DNA from 3 places in the Paenibacillus sp. FSL R10-2782 genome. Region 3 is predicted to be linked to each of the others. Evidence: riboswitches for the same ligand, from Rfam matches in the RefSeq annotation. Region 3 holds a riboswitch; each other region holds the start of a gene.
The links. Region 3 has a riboswitch for cyclic di-GMP ahead of NST83_RS02315 (transglutaminase-like domain-containing protein). Riboswitches for the same ligand answer to the same signal wherever they lie in the genome.

Region 1 (3,124 bases), 2.4 Mb from region 3:
CTTTCGCCATCCAAGTCCATGATTGCCCCGTGATAGGTGAGCTTGTCCCGGAGATGCTTTTGCGTCAGTACAATGGACGCACTGCTGTCCTCCAGCATGTAGTGAATCCGTTCCTCCGGATAATTCGGATCTATCGGCAGGTAGGCTCCGCCCGCTTTGAGTGTTCCCAGGATGCCTATGACCATTTCCATGGAACGCTCCGCCATGATGGCGACGATATCATCCGGCTTCACTCCATGCTCTCTTAAGATTGTAGCCAGCCGATTGGCCTGCTCGTTCAGCTCCCGGTAGGTCAGCGTTTGCTCTCCCCAGACCAAAGCCGGATGATCTGCTCTTTGTTCCGCTCGTTCCTCAAACAGTCCCTGAATCGTGTGATCCTTTGGATATTCCGCCTCCGTATGGTTAAAACCGCGAACTAGCGTACCCCTTTCTTCCTCTGGCACGATTTCGATTTGCGAAATAAGAGTTTCACTTTGCTCCATGACTTGAGCAAATAAATATTCAAAGTGGGAGATAACGTTATCAATGGAGATGAATCTTTCAAAAGCCTGTATCTGATAGTCAAAATTAACGGCTACATCCGCTTCACCTTCTTGTCCCCATATCAGGAGATTGAGTGCATTTCTTTCATGATGATGCGGCATACTTACAATCCGGCTTGCTGCGCCGATCAATGCTTCTCTCGTTTCCTGTTCTTCGAAAGAAAGCGATATATCAAACAGTTTTCCTTTCTCATTGCTGTTCTCGTAAACCGCCCGGTAAATTTCACCGAAAGACATTTTCTGATGACGATAGCATTGCATAAGCTCACGTTTGATGCTCTTAATCAGTTCTTTGAAGCTTATATCTTTCTCGGGGCTGATCCGCAGCGGCAGCACGTTGGCGAAATGTCCCATCGTCTGCTTATATTTCGCTTTGCTCCGATTAAAAACCGGGACGCCGATCACCATTTCGTTCCGATTGCAAATCTTGCTGAAATACAGGAACAGTATGCCTAAAAAATAGTGGAACGACGAGCATCCTTCCTCTTTGCAAAATTCAATCATTTGATTGTATAACGCCTTGTTTATAGTTAAGGTTCGCCGATCACTCCAAACGGAATCGCCGTCACCATCATCGACATCCATGCCTCTGCTCAACAGAGGCTCGGGAATGGTCAGGTATTTGTTCTGCCAGAACGCCCTGTCTTTTAAAAAGGCCGGAGAATTCAGATAATTCTGATTATCGGAAATAAAATCAGCATAGGAATAGACCGTTCTGTTCATTTCGCCAATTCCTTGCACCAATTTATTGTAATTGTCAAACATTTGACTGATTAAGAGAGCAAATCCCCATCCGTCGATCACCAAATGATGAACTTTAAGTAAAATGAAGTATGTGTTCGGGGCACCTTTCAACAAAACAAATTGAAAATAGAAGTCCTCTGGTTGAAAAGGTTTTAAAAACTCATTTTTCATCCAGTTAATGCAAAAAGAGTTTGGATTTTCCTTTACTGAAAAATCATGAAACGCAACTTCATAGTCAGCTTCCGGCAAAAATGTTAAATAAGGCTCTCCCTTTTTATCAATAAAACGGGTACTCAGAGAATCATTCTGTGTGATTAATAACTGCATGGACTGCCTAATGATAGCTGTATTCAGGTTTCCTTTAACCTCAACATACCCACCGATATTGTAAATAGGCTTTCCAGGGTACATGCACTGTTCGAACCATATATCTTTCTGATAGGAACTTAACGGATACTCCTTGAAACTTACTACGCTCGTTTGCATAAAATCCCCTCCGTTTGTTAATCATTTCATGCGTTCTACTCCATATTCCAAAAAATCATTTCCACTACAAATAAAAGAAGCCTGTTCCCATAGAAAAAACACAGGAACAGACAGCAGACTTCGCCCGGTTTCCTTCGGCAACCTGGCAATCATGGCTGTTTAATCCAGCTTTAGACCCATGGCTTTGTGTCCACCACTTTCGAGGTGTTTACGATTAACGGGAATTACTTTCGTATATTTTTTTACATCTTTTGAGTATGCTCTTATGCTTCTTCCTCCTACATTCGGTAGGATCTGACCTTGGGTTCTCAAAACATTTATTTTGACATAGTTTCACAATACGTTGTTAGCTGCCGATTAAAATACTTCAGCAAGCCACTAAATTTCTGTCATCCGACAACTCCAGTTCATTTTACTTAGTGAGTGTAGTTGGACTGATTAAGAACAAGTAAGCTTACTGTGGAGAATATATCCAGGGTCTAGTCACAAAGCGTAGCACCCCAAAGAAAAGAATGTCCTTGTCCTTGCAAGAAATGTCGCGCCTGTGAACAAAGCATTAATGTCAACCAAGCGTCAAGGAGCGTACATGGGCAATATCGCCCTGGTCATAGAAATGTTAGACAGCGTACAGGCGAAGTTCATTTTCCAACGAAATATTCCAGTGTTTTTGCCACGATTACTTCGATCTCAGCACCTGGTTGGAAACATGGCTGACCATCTCAATTTCACCGGCTGTCAAGGTAAACTGCATCGCCTTCACATTTTCCTCAGCATGATGTACTTTTGAAGCCCCAGGTATCGCAAATACGTTCTCTCCGTGAGCGTTAATCAGCCAATTCAGAGCAATCTGCGTTGGCGACACGTTATATTGTTGAGCCAGCTGTTCCAATGTTTCAATCAGCGGCTTCGATCTCCGCAGCCCCGAATCCCGGAATGCCGCCGTCCACTTGCGCGGACCCTTGATCGACTTGACTAGAGAAGGATTTTTATGGAATTTCCCACTTAAGATCCCCTGCATTAACGGAGAGTATGCGATGATCGCCACACCAAGCTCTTTAGCCGTGTCCAGAATTCCGTTCTGTTCGATTCTCCGGTCGAGCAGGCTGTATTTCACTTGATTCGAAACTAGGCGAAGGCCGTGCTCACGCAGCACACGATCGGCTTCACGTATTTGTTGCGCGGAAAAGTTGCTTACGCCCACATATTTAATCTTTCCCTGCCCAACCAGTTTAGCCATCGCATTCATCACGGCGCCAACCGAAGCAAAGGAGTAAGGCGAATGCACCTGATAGAGGTGAATCGTCCGTTGATCCAAATGGCGAATACGTTCATCAATCGTTGCAGTGATACTA
Region 2 (3,124 bases), 770 kb from region 3:
TGAAGGCAAGCTTGCACTAATCGGGGTTGTCCCTTCCTATCCCTCTGAGAAATATGGTTACATTATACCGAAAAATGATGCCACACAAGGTAGCACAGGCTACCGCGAAGTGAGCCATTTTCAAGAGAAACCCGACCGGGAGCAGGCGGAGCGTCTGATGGAACGCAATGCTCTATGGAACTGCGGGGTTTTTGCATTCAAATTGGGTTACTTGCTCGATATCTTGGCATCCAAAGGTTTGCCGCTGAACTATGAAGAAATGCAAAAGCAATATTCTTCTCTGGAAAAAATCAGCTTTGACTATGAGGTAGTCGAGAAGGAGCAGGACATCGTTGTTCTCCCGTATGATGGATTCTGGAAGGATTTAGGTACTTGGAACACCTTAACGGAAGAAATGTCACATCAGCAAGTGGGCAGAGGCGTAGTCACGGAGGATTGCGTCAATACGAGCCTTATCAACGAACTGGATATCCCCGTGGCAATCATTGGAACGAATGATCTGATCGTAGCTGCCAGCCCGGATGGCATCCTTGTGACCAATAAGGCGGAAAGTCCGCGCATCAAGGAAGTGCTCAAGGCTCATAATCAGCGTCCAATGTACGAAGAGCGCCGTTGGGGGCATTATCGGGTAGTGGATTATGTGAAGTATGACGAGGGCAACGAGGTATTGACCAAGCGAATCCGTGTGCTGCAAGGCAAAAATATCAGCTACCAGCTTCATTTCAAACGGAGTGAAATTTGGACCATTATTAGCGGTGAAGCGGAAATTATTTTGAATGAAAAGCTGCATAAGGTGAAGGCTGGTGATGTGGTTCGTATTCCAGAAGGGACGAAGCATAGTATTTTAGCCGTGACTGATGTGGAATTGATCGAGGTACAGACAGGTTCTGAGTTGATCGAAGAGGATATTGTCCGTTTTTGCATGGATTGGGATGAAATTTCCCGTCACAAGTTTATTTCATAAATATTTTGCGAAATCCTGAAAGATGAAAAAAAGACTCATTTATGAAGTTATTTAGCTCAAACTGTCGAAAATACACGAAAATCTGTAAATTCATAAACATGACCTATTAAATTTTGGTAAAAAAAAGTCGATACTTAGGGTAAGAAGGAATCCAAACTCCTTCCACGATAAACGCAGCCCTGTTGAAAGGCAGGTACGCAAAGCTAAAGGGCCTTCCGTGAGGATGGCAGCCTGGCTACCGAAAGGAAGAGCGAGAGTGAGCCCCTATTTTACCCCTGTGTATCGATGGATACGCAGTGTACTCCCCGTTGTTATGCTTTTTTCTTTGTTGCCTGTCGGTTTCGGTGAATCTCTGTCCGTGGCGAATGCTGCCACATTACAGCCTGTTAATTCGGACGCTTCTGCTGAGGCCCGTGAACTATACAGCTATTTGATCAGCATCTCCGGGAAAAAAATGGTCACAGGTCAACATGACTATTTGGAAAGTCCGGATGAATTAAGCAACAAGGTCCAAAAAATCAGTAAGGCGTATGTTGGTGTACATGGCTACGAGATGGGGGCCATCTCCGGTCAGTCCGCCACTACGGAGGCAGCACAACGTAAAAATGTCGTCGATAGCGCCATACGTTGGAGTAGAGATGGCGGCATGGTTACAATGACTTATCATGAACCGCTGCCGGGTAAACCACTGACTTGGGCTAATGTGCAGGCGAAAGTAAGCCAGGCGGAGTTTAATAAATATGTGACGCCGGGTACTGCGCAGTATAATCTTCTCATTGCCGATCTGGATAAGGTCGCTATATCGTTAAAGCAGCTTCGTGATGCAGGAGTTCCAGTATTATGGAGACCTTACCACGAAATGAACGGCGACTGGTTCTGGTGGGGAAATAAAAACAATTTCAATCAGCTATGGGATATCATGTATGACCGTTTTGCAAACACGCATCAACTGAACAATCTGCTGTGGGTATGGAGTCCGAATGCGCCTAATTCGTACACTGTCCCATATACCCCGAAATATCCGGGGGATGACAAAGTGGATATTTTGGCTGTAGACATTTACAACCATGATTTTAAGCAAAGCCATTACGAAGGACTGCTCGGACTGGCACGGAATAAGCCGATTGCCATTGGGGAACATGGTGAGGTACCCAGTCCCGAGGTGATGCAGGCTCAGCCAAAATGGGTGTATTCCATGACCTGGGGCAAGATGCTGACCGAAAATAACACGACGGATCAGATTCAGGATTATATGAATGATTCGACAAGCTTGACGCGGGATGATGTGAAAAAAGGATTAGCTGCGATGAAAGAACCTGACACGGAGCTACCGACCGTACCGGACACGGGGTCAAACGATCCAACTCCGGCTCCGCCAGTGGTAAGTAAACCAACCCCGCCTTCCGTTCCGGATATGGTTTATGCGAACGGGTTGCGGGGTGAATATTTTAACAGTATGGATCTGGACGGCACCACTGTTTTGGTTCGTACAGACAGTATGCTGGATTATAACTGGCGTGCGGCCTCGCCTGATCCCAAGGTGAAGGCTGATCAGTTCTCGGTCCGCTGGACGGGCAAAATCAAGCCGCAATACAGTGAGACCTATACGTTTACCACGATTTCTGATGATGGTATTCGTGTATGGGTAGACGGCAAGCTGGTTATTGATAGCTGGTTCAAACAAAGCTGGACGGAACGCAAGGGCAGCATTACCTTGCAAGCAGGCAAAATGGCAGATTTGAAAGTTGAATATTATGATGAAAAAGGCGACGCAATGGCACGTCTGATGTGGGAAAGTCAGCATGAAGCGAAAGCGGTAATTCCCGGCAACGCTTTGTTTCTTCCTTGATATATACTCTTTCCCCGCCAAAAATTTTGAGGAGAGAGGGTGGAGCACAATGATGAAAAATTGGTTGACCCAAAGGTATATAGTAGTATTGGCCGGGCTGCTAGGGGTCGCAGCTATAGCGCTGATTGCCTGGTTTATTCATACGCCTCCCAAGAGTGAAGAACTTCAGACGATTAAAGTAGCGGCGGCCAGTCCGGTATGGAAGATTGGTCAGCGGGATGACTCTTCAGCAGAATTTAAAGGTATGGTTGGTAAGGACAATGTCAATATTTCGGCGGCCTCCACCGAGTCGTCTGCTAAAGGAGCATCGT
Region 3 (3,124 bases):
CAGAAGCGGGTTTGATGTTGACGATGGATGTTTGTACCCCAATCTTAATTGGAGTCGCAATAATGACTTCTGTGCTGCCCTTTGCAACTTCCTTACTGAACTCGGTTTTTACTTGCAGTTTTCCGCTTACGTTGGAATGATTCTCTACGTAATCGTTAAAGGTCATAATGACTTTCCCTTGGCGATCTACCGTAAAGGTACCAACCTCTCCATCTGTTGAAATTAACGGAGATGAGATATCTGTGTAAATTTCAAATTGTTCCGGCAAGTTAAAGGTGAAGATATCTCCTTCTTTATACTGATTGTCCGGAATCTCCCATTCATAGCTCAGCTGGACTGCCGCGCCAATATCCACACGGACGCCAGGATTATCCACAGCATCAATGATACGGCCAGTTTCATCCGTCAAGATCAGCTTGGTTAAAATATTGTCTACTTGAACTGAGCTGGCCGCTGCCTGAATCATAGGAGCTATGCTGGGAGGTGCCTCTAATGGTTCAGGGTTTGGAATACCGTATACATCTCCCATAACTGTATTCGCAGGATCGCTTACAGCGCTATCTGATACAGCCGTGGTTGAAGTGTCTGCGTAAGCCAGCGCTGCACTAAAAAAGCTTTGGAAAATAAGCAATAGTACAATGATCGTTACATTTATTTTTGTTCTCATACTCTTAAGTAAGTCTCCTATTCATCATATTATTATGGAAAGTACCCGGGCGGTTTTGGTTCCCCCCTCTTTTTTTGTCCCGGAAATAGTATATTCAACACGTTAGTTTTTAAATGACTGACTAGGTATACAATACCTTCCTTATCTCAACAATTTCTCAACAAGAATAGAAAAAAGCCCTGATCGCAGTGATCAGGGCTTACTATAAAAAAATTAATATTGTTTTGTTTTTGTATATTTGGAGGGCTCTTTGGCCATTGCAAACTTCTGTTTTCCGTCTTTTAGAGCGGCATCTACTGTAGTGTCAATGATAACCCATTGATTGTTGATATTGACTTCATTCCAGGCGTGGTAGGTTTTCACATAGGAGGATTCACCCATAACCAGCTTGGTTGGAACATCCACACTTCGAAGCATGGCGGCGAACAGTGAAGCATATCCATAGCAAATGTCTTTTTGCGCAACCAGTGTGCGATCAATTTGTGGAAGATAGTCAGTTGATAGGGTGAAGGACTGGTTGGAATCGTATTTAATATGACTAATAACATACTCGTAAATACGTTTCACCTTTTCATCATCTGTCGTGGCACCCTTGGTTAATTCTCTGGCCTTCCGAATCGCCTGATTTGTATCGCTCCAGTCAATATTTTGAACAGAATTGAGGTATATGGTTTTACTGTCGTTCAAATTTAACTGGACTGTTTCTTCACCTATCACATTATACTGATTGCCAGTTAGCTGTTCCAATAAGCGAATGTTATAACTGCCATTGCCCATTTGAAGAGCGAATGCTTCCTCAGGTTTGCTCGAATTCAGATAATAAGAGTATTTCTCCGCATCCTTGGTAATTACGATCTTGGTTTTGACATTGGAGTTGACAGGATAACGTATACTAACAATACCGCGGTTTACGTTGTTTTGATTCAGCCATGCCTGACTTTCGGCAGCAAATGCTGTCGTATGTAGGGGGATGGATAACAAAAAAACTAAAATTAGTAAAAAAAACGACATTTTCCTCATAGAAAAACTTCCTTTCGGCGGCCAGGCTGCCATCTAAAAAAAGAAGGCCCTATAGCTTTGCGTCCCTGCCTTTCGACAGGTTTGCTATTATCGTATAAAGTTTTTTAGGAAAAAAAGACACGACAAAAAGCCTCTCCAACCGGTAGCTGGCTGCCATCTTAAAAAGAAGGCCCTGTAGCTTTGCGTCCCTGGCTTTCGACAGGTTTGCCATTTATCCTGAACAGTCTATATCTATCATTCTATCAGTTGGGCTCCCGATCAGGCAAGCACAATCTCGGTTTTTCTCTGTTTTTCGACAAAGTCATTGGATAGATGAGATTATAGTTTGGTTCGATTCCCCCATTTTTTGCGGAAGGAATGTGGGGTTTCTCCGACATGTTCCTTGAACAGGTTGATAAAGTGGCTGGTGTTGGGAATACCTACAAACCGTGCGATATCCACAATGGATTCGTCACTGGTTTTGAGCCAGCCTTGAGCCGCTGTGATGCGGACATTAATGAGATAATCAATAGGAGAAAATCCGATCTGTTTCTTGAAGTTTTTAGCGAGATTGAATTTGTTTAACTCAAACATGTCTGCCAGAGAATCCAGCGTAATTCGTTCACTGTAGGATCGATCCAAATATTGCTGAACCTTGCGTATCTCGGTGATCGTATCCTGGTTTACATACGGATGATCGTACGGGTGCTGCAAAATATACGTCAGCAACTCACCGATGAGTCTGGATGTAAACAGCTCAGCAGAGAGAGTTCTGTCAGATTGTACGCATAACAGGGAACGCAGCTTGTCCAATATGATGCATGGATCGTTGAGTGTTATTACAGGCTTGTTGTGTTTGGCAAATTGTTCATAGAAATTGTCGATCAGATTGCCGTACACATTTACACTGATAAACTCCCATGCTTCATGACCAGCGGTGCTGTACTGTACGTATTCCTCACAACTAACGAAAAACATATCATGAGGCTTCAATATGTATTTTTTCTCCCGGTACAGCAATTCCCCTTGTCCTGATAACGTAAAAACGAGCAAGAACGAAGTAAGCTCCTTCCGTTCCATGGCATAAGCAGATGTTTTTTTGAAATAACCTATTTCCTGTATATAAAAAAGGGATTTCTTGGCAAAAGCGGAGGGAGTACGTGCAATGATTACTGGATCGCTGCTCCAAGGGATGCCATTCCCGTTGTTTTTTTGGTCTGTTGTCATATCCAATTCCTTTACAAAAGAGCAAATTTATCAAGCTAATGGCTGTTTGTTTAACAAACTAAATGGTGGTTTGCACATGATTTCCTATTTATACGGTTTTATTTTATCACATCACATAAATGCATGTAGCGAATAATATTTTGAATTATTTCCCATTTTAATTCAGGTGTACTATTATGGTGTATACAGCCCCGTTTCCTCCATAGTTTAACTCATTTATTCCTACGAAAA

Region 1: it holds a riboswitch for cyclic di-GMP, as region 3 does, so the genes downstream of both, NST83_RS13185 (amino acid adenylation domain-containing protein) here and NST83_RS02315 (transglutaminase-like domain-containing protein) in region 3, are expected to answer to the same signal.
Region 2: it holds a riboswitch for cyclic di-GMP, as region 3 does, so the genes downstream of both, NST83_RS05850 (glycosyl hydrolase) here and NST83_RS02315 (transglutaminase-like domain-containing protein) in region 3, are expected to answer to the same signal.

What each region holds. Positions count from the first base shown of each region.
Region 1 is NZ_CP151951.1:2,930,960-2,934,083, forward strand. Features, by position in the region: gene NST83_RS13185 (amino acid adenylation domain-containing protein) at 1-1,772, opposite strand, end outside; cyclic di-GMP riboswitch class I at 1,906-1,995, opposite strand; gene NST83_RS13190 (aldo/keto reductase) at 2,449-3,124, opposite strand, start outside.
Region 2 is NZ_CP151951.1:1,280,683-1,283,806, forward strand. Features, by position in the region: gene NST83_RS05845 (sugar phosphate nucleotidyltransferase) at 1-964, shown strand, start outside; cyclic di-GMP riboswitch class I at 1,127-1,207, shown strand; gene NST83_RS05850 (glycosyl hydrolase) at 1,188-2,813, shown strand; gene NST83_RS05855 (hypothetical protein) at 2,863-3,124, shown strand, end outside.
Region 3 is NZ_CP151951.1:512,995-516,118, forward strand. Features, by position in the region: gene NST83_RS02310 (collagen binding domain-containing protein) at 1-667, opposite strand, end outside; gene NST83_RS02315 (transglutaminase-like domain-containing protein) at 881-1,687, opposite strand; cyclic di-GMP riboswitch class I at 1,701-1,783, opposite strand; cyclic di-GMP riboswitch class I at 1,826-1,906, opposite strand; gene NST83_RS02320 (AraC family transcriptional regulator) at 2,006-2,893, opposite strand.